DNA from 3 places in the Pelorhabdus rhamnosifermentans genome. Region 2 is predicted to be linked to each of the others. Evidence: a T-box and tRNA genes for the amino acid it is inferred to sense, from the RefSeq annotation. Region 2 holds a T-box; the other regions hold tRNA genes.
The links. A T-box is a leader RNA that pairs with one kind of tRNA and senses whether it is charged. The one in region 2 lies ahead of leuS (leucine--tRNA ligase), so its partner is inferred to be a tRNA-Leu.
Positions count from the first base shown of each region.

Region 1 (2,273 bases), on a different contig from region 2:
TCGCATGTCTTTTGGCTTTTTCCTGTTACGTTTCGAAAAGGCGTGTTAACAAATTGCCTTTTTCTTTTAGCCATAAGCGATGTTTTCTATAATCGGCATCAAATGTTTCTACGATTTGCCAGAAATGACGTGAATGATTGGGTGCTATGAGGTGGCTGAGTTCATGGATAATGAGATATTCTAATATTTCTGGTGGGGCCATAATGACTTGCCAATTATAAGATATGGTTCCTTTAGAGGAACAACTGCCCCAGCGGGTTTTTTGTTCGCGAATGGCAATTTTTACTGGTTTGACGTTCATGCGCACCGCCCAATAGTCCGTAAGTTTTTGAAAAGTCAACCGAGCCGATTCGATGAAAAATTGGCGAAGTAGAGTTGTCGGTGGAATTGGGTTAGGATCGGTAAAATATAAATGAATGCTGGCGTCTTTGACTGTTACTTTGTGAGAATCCGCATTCCCATGAAATTGTAGCTGATATTGTTTGCCGCCATATAAAACAGTGGCACCATTTCGGATTACTTGATTGACTGGATTTTGTTCTTCTGTTTTTAATTGTTCGGCATGTTTGATGATCCAAGCAGATTTTTCAATTAAAAGCTGTTCAACTCTTTTTTTCGTAAGTCTCGCTGGAACGGTGACAAGCAAGGAAGAAGACGAAATAAGCTTAAGTGAAATATTTTGGCGACTTTTACTATGATTTATGTGATAATCGAAGGGTTTATTTAACAATGTAATTTGCATTGGAGAACCTCACTTAGTTATTGATTCAATCATATCTTATGGAAGGTCAGGAAGCAACTTTTGTTTTTAATAAACTTTTATTAGTATAATTTTTTATTTATTTTCTTGACAATAATTCATATTGATGATATTATTATTTATGTTGTTGCAAGCGTGATGACATTCATGCCCGGGTGGTGGAACTGGCAGACGCGTCGGACTCAAAATCCGAAGTCCGTGAGGGCGTGGGGGTTCGATTCCCCCCCCGGGCACCAAAAATATAGTCAAAATTAATTTTGAACTGAATCATTATTCTCCCCAGTTTTTTCAAACGTTACATATTGAATTCATCGATTATGCTGTCCTCGATGCGGATGTATAGATTGCCCATTTTATAGGCAATCTATATTTTTCTGTTTTTCGGAGACGGTCTTTTTTATTTTTATATTGCTGTTACGTTCTTGGAATTTTTGTGAGATTTTATTGATTCGAGTTGTGCATCCAGACTGTCTGGATGGTTCCAGCAGGGAGCATTTTGACAGAATCGTGGACATCTTCCGTTGCATTTTTTGATTAGTTCTTTACGTTTGCTGTTCCTTTTGTCATAATAAAATACCTCCAATATCAGTTTTATTTTACCTGACATTGGAGGTTTAAACAATTTTTTAGATATCCTAGCAGATCTATTCTCTGGGATATCTCTCCTCAATTCATAAAATCCGCTTATTTTTGTAGCTACTTTTTTTGACCATTCTAATCATGACTTTTGTTAAATTTCCGTTGCCGTAAAGCTAATCGCAGGCAAAACACTAATTCTTTGTTATTAAAGTCCAAACTTACTATATCTGCAATTCTCTCTAATCGGTTAGAAAGAGTATTTCTATGGATATAAAGTTCGTTGGAGGTTTCAGTTAATCTTTTGTCACATTCAAGATATTTTTCCAGTGTTTTTAATAAGTCGGCGTCAGAGTTTTCTAGTTTTTGAATAATAGAGTCAAAGATTTGCGAAACGAGGGCGGCTGAATCATAATTTTCGAGAATAGAATAACAGGCGACTTCATAAGGAAAAGTGACCTGCCCCGTTCCTTTAATTTGTTGCCCGATGCGCAGACAGGTTAATGCGTTATGATAACTTTGACGGGCATTACTTAGCTCAGTAGCTATTGTGCCGACACCAATGGAAATTTTAAGGCTTGGGTATATATTGTGAAAGATATTATGCAGCGTTATCCCTAAGTGCGGGTCTTTTATAAATTCGTTAGTAGACGCTGCCAGTACAATGATTTTGCCTGCTCGTTCAGATACTATTGACAAAGGATTGGTGGATGTTAACAGTTGCTGCGTTGCTTTGTATAGGCGGGTCAGAATGACGGGAACATTTACCGTTTCTCTTTCGTCCACTTGAATTATCCAACATTCAAAAAATTTAGCCTTTTTTAATCTGGAACCCGAGAGAATTTCATCCAGATTATACTTTGACGGATCATCAATTAAAATATACTCGAGTATATCTCTGGAATAGATTCGGCGACTTTGGATAATTGCTTTTTGT
Region 1 covers NZ_JAHGVE010000016.1:98,538-100,810, reverse strand. The annotation lists gene Ga0466249_RS17535 (M48 family metallopeptidase) at 26-742, opposite strand; tRNA gene Ga0466249_RS17530 (tRNA-Leu) at 910-996, shown strand; gene Ga0466249_RS17525 (PucR family transcriptional regulator) at 1,475-2,273, opposite strand, start outside.
Region 1: it has a tRNA-Leu gene. The T-box ahead of leuS (leucine--tRNA ligase) is inferred to sense a tRNA for this amino acid. The anticodon was not compared.

Region 2 (2,273 bases):
CGCAAGTGGAGACACGGCACCTTGATTAAAATCCACGTTTTCTGGCAAACGAACAGGTAATTGATCTTTTGGTACAGGAACAACGCCACAATGAGGACAATAAATAATCGGAATCGGTGCCCCCCAATACCTTTGACGGGAAATGAGCCAGTCACGCAGACGATAATTCGTCCTGCCGCTACCGATCCCTTTCTCTTCCAGCCACTTGGCAATGGCAGTTCGTGCATCTTCACTTGTCATACTGCTGAACTCGCCAGAATTGACAAGAATGCCATCCTCATGATAAGCGTCTGTCATGGAATCAAGACTCAGCTCTTTGCCTTGCGGTTGAACGACAATTTGAATAGGCAAATCATATTTTTTTGCAAACATAAAGTCACGTTCATCATGAGCCGGAACCCCCATAACAGCACCTGTCCCATATTCAAACAATACATAGTTCGCTACCCAAATCGGCACTCTTTTACCTGTAAAGGGATGAATAGCGTAAGCACCTGTAAACAGACCTTCTTTTTCCGTGTCACCTGATGTACGACTAACTTCACTAAGTCCACGCACCTTAGCAACAAAATCCTTGACAGCTGCTTCCTGTTCTTTACCCGCAATAAGGCGCTCAACAAAAGGATGCTCTGGTGCCAACACAATATAACTTACACCGTAAACTGTGTCCACTCTTGTAGTATAAACTGGAATTTTTTCATGAATCTCAGGAGCATCAAAAGAAAATTCAGCACCCGTACTTTTGCCAATCCAATTTTCCTGCATCGTTTTCACTCTGTCAGGCCAGCCCTTGAGTTCACTTAAATCAGCAAGCAACCGATCAGCATAATCGGTAATCTTAAAAAACCACTGTTCTAATTCTTTTTTCACAACAACAGAGTCACACCGCCAGCAATGTCCATCAACAACCTGTTCATTAGCTAGTACAGTATTACACTCTTCACACCAGTTAACAGCGGCTTTTTTCTTATAAGCCAAGCCTTTTTCATAAAACAATAAAAAGAGCCACTGTGTCCAGCGATAATAATCAGGATGACAAGTAGCCACTTCCCTATCCCAATCATAAGACAGACCAAGCGTCTTTTGCTGTCGGCGCATATTGGCAATATTATCCCATGTCCATTTATCCGACTTGAGACCATGTTTAATAGCCGCATTTTCGGCAGGCATGCCAAAAGAATCCCACCCCATAGGATGAAGCACATTGTAGCCCTGCATCGACTTAAACCTGGCAATAACATCACCAATGGAATAATTTCGGACATGCCCCATATGTAAATTACCTGATGGGTAAGGAAACATTTCCAACACATAGTATTCTGGGCGCTGACGATCAAGCTTTGTCTCATAAGCTTTCTGTTCCTCCCAGATGCGTTGCCATTTCGATTCTACTTCCGCCGGTACATATTTTTCGTTCATCATAAGAAAACCTCCCGAAATACAAAATAGGGAAAAATAAAAAAGTCCCTGGCAATAAAAGCCAGGGACGAGCAAACTCGCGGTACCACCCTGATTAGTGACAAAGTCACCCTCTCAATTCCGATAACGGCGGTTTTCCGTCAGCAGTTCATTCTTTTACTGCTGCTCCTCCACAGTGAGTTCAGTTTTAACGAAACGTCAGCTCCCATCACCCGCTAACTTTCTGTTGATTCGACAAAACTTACTACTCTGTTTCTTAAGATTTATGCATATAATTATATAGCAATCTTTAACAACCTGTCAAATCGACAATTCTCAAAAAGTTCTAGTCAAAAATTCACGGCATACAATAAATTTTAGGAGGTGCGTTATGTATAAATTAATTATTGGTACAGTCAGAGTCACCGTAACAGACGATAACATGAGTCGTGAGCAAGCCGCCACTTTAGCCAAACAGGCTATTGCCAAAGCAAGCAGTCATAATAAGCTGCTCAGCCATGTAGAAATTTCGTCCAATGAAGACGCAGAGCCGGAAGTAAAAGCAACAGAAAAAGCCGGCTGCAAGCTGATGCGGAAAAGCATCAAACAAAGCATCATTGATACGATTGAGGCAGCTGTACAAGAAAAGGTTTGTCCATCAGGCGCTTTTGTCAATCGTGAACTTTGGTATGATAATGATACAGGACAAGAATGGCGCGGTGCCGAAGTAGATACAGCACGCAGTGAAATTTACGCTAAGTTTGACTCCTGGCTAAAAACGTTATGAACGAAAAAGGCCAAAACTGGGTGACTGACATGCAAACAAAAACAGGCTGTAAGGCCTGTTTTTGTTTGCATAAAATATAAACAATTTC
Region 2 covers NZ_JAHGVE010000009.1:73,149-75,421, reverse strand. The annotation lists gene leuS (leucine--tRNA ligase) at 1-1,419, opposite strand, end outside; T-box leader at 1,480-1,686, opposite strand; gene Ga0466249_RS12520 (hypothetical protein) at 1,790-2,185, shown strand.

Region 3 (2,273 bases), on a different contig from region 2:
TCATCCGTTGGGAAGGTACGAATATCGGCACGTTTTACTGTAAAACCAAATTGGACACTGTTCGTTTCTTGCACGCCTTCGAAATTCATCAAGCTTTTTAAATTATCATAATAAGCTGCCTCAATAGCCCGACCATTCGTAAATAGCGTGCTCGTAGGGAAAGAATATTTCAGTAATAACTTCGCTAAATCCTGCTTAGACAAGCTATCCGGATAGGATGTTAAATCATAAACAGTTGTAGGTAATTTGCGCATGATTTCGGTATTAAATGTTTCAATCTCCCTACTATTCATAATCACTTGGTCGGGGTAATTCAGTTTTTCAATCCAATAGGAAGCATCAAGCATTTCTGTTGTCACATGAGGCATCACACTGAGTGGTGCCGCAACACCACTATTTGCTGGCACCATCGATGCTGTCAACATGAACATCGAAACAACCAAAAACTTGAGACGTTTCATAAAGCTTCTCTCCTCAACAGGTTTTTCATAAACAAATACTCCATACTTATTTATAAAAGCGGGAGTCTTAAAATATGATCGAAAGTTACTAAACATACTTCCATAACAAGGTCCGCTCACGGAGTACAATAGGTATACGCCTTATACATAATTGTATTTCCTATACTAAAGCTTGACGCAACTAAAAAAAATAACCCTTTCAGAAATCCTGAAAAGGTTTTACACTTACTGTCTAGCGCGATTTTTCATTCTCTGCAAATTTTGCTTGGCAAGTTTGGCTCTGTTCATTGGCGCAACCTTATCACCAAATTCGTCTTTCAATAATTTCTCAATTTCCTCGGATGTCAAGGTGTAGCTATTTAATTCTTTACGTTCTGTTGTCATAGCTTCTCCTTTCGCGTTTAAGACTTCCCTTTAAAATCATAAACTAAATCAATATATAAAACAAAGAAGACTTCTTAGATATTCTAGAAGTCTTGATTATCAATTGTGGTGCGGTAGAATGGATTTGAACCATCACGAGGTTGCCCCCACTAGCCCCTCAAGCTAGCGCGTCTGCCGTTCCGCCACTACCGCATAAAATATGCCATCAAGTCATCTTACTATTATTTTAATGGTGCGGCCGAGTGGATTTGAACCACCACGAGGTTGCCCCCACTAGCTCCTGAGGCTAGCGCGTCTGCCGTTCCGCCACGGCCGCACAGGATAAACTTGAATACATATGATAAGGATGTCTCCCTGCCCCAACTTACGTTATAAACAAGAGATATTCTTATACCGACAAACTCTATTATACCGCATCCTGAAAAAATGTCAACTAAAAAATATACCCCTACAAAGAATCAAAAGAGTGCATATCATTTTTATCTGATATGCACTCTTTTGATAGGCAGGATTGATATAGTTATGGCTTGCCCTCTTGATAAAGAATCTGATAACGCTGGCGATCACGCAAAACCTGTTTCACATATTCACGTGTTTCTTTAAAGGGAATTTGATCCACTGCTTGAAAATCTGCTGTCCAATGATATTGTTTCATCCACGATTTCACATTGCCACGGCCCGCATTATACGCGGCAAGCATAAGCACTTCATTACCACCAAATTCTTTTTTTACAGAAGACAAATACCACGTGCCAAAACGAATGCTCACTTCCGGGTCATTGAGCTGAGCAACTTCAAAATTCGAATAGTCAATTTGTTGTGCCACCCATTCTGCCGTATCTGGCATCATTTGCATGAGTCCCATAGCGCCCTTCGGAGAACGAGCCATATTAATAAATTTACTTTCTGTACGGATCACTGCCGCTACTAAATAGGGGTCCAGTTTATTACGCTCCGAATACCGATAAACCTCCGTCTGATAACTAAAAGGATATATATACTCTTTTTGAAACCAAGTGCTTTGAAAAACACCATATGCACCTAGCATACCAACTAATAGAGTAATCATTAAAAACCGGGCCCAAGTCATCTTACCCAAAATACCATCCTCCGTAAAAAGTCACTGCATTACCTGTGCCCAAACTCGTAAAATCTCAGCCTGCAGCTTTGCTAAATCGCCATTATTATCAATCACTTGATCGGCCTTACGAATTTTTTCTACCTGTGATTTCTGGGCCTTCATACGCAACGTAGCTTCTTGCTCCGAAAAGGAATTGCGCTTCATTAACCGCTGCCGTTGTATTGATTCATCTACCTGAATAACCCAAACTTCATCCACTCTTTTATCCCAGCCCGTTTCAAAAAGCAAGGGCATATCAAGTATAATCACTGGATATGAATTTTTTTGGGCAAATTCTATGAGTTCAA
Region 3 covers NZ_JAHGVE010000016.1:63,196-65,468, forward strand. The annotation lists gene Ga0466249_RS17370 (C40 family peptidase) at 1-461, opposite strand, end outside; gene Ga0466249_RS17375 (hypothetical protein) at 687-845, opposite strand; tRNA gene Ga0466249_RS17380 (tRNA-Leu) at 952-1,037, opposite strand; tRNA gene Ga0466249_RS17385 (tRNA-Leu) at 1,076-1,161, opposite strand; gene Ga0466249_RS17390 (lytic transglycosylase domain-containing protein) at 1,366-1,935, opposite strand; gene coaE (dephospho-CoA kinase) at 1,966-2,273, opposite strand, start outside.
Region 3: it has a tRNA-Leu gene. The T-box ahead of leuS (leucine--tRNA ligase) is inferred to sense a tRNA for this amino acid. The anticodon was not compared.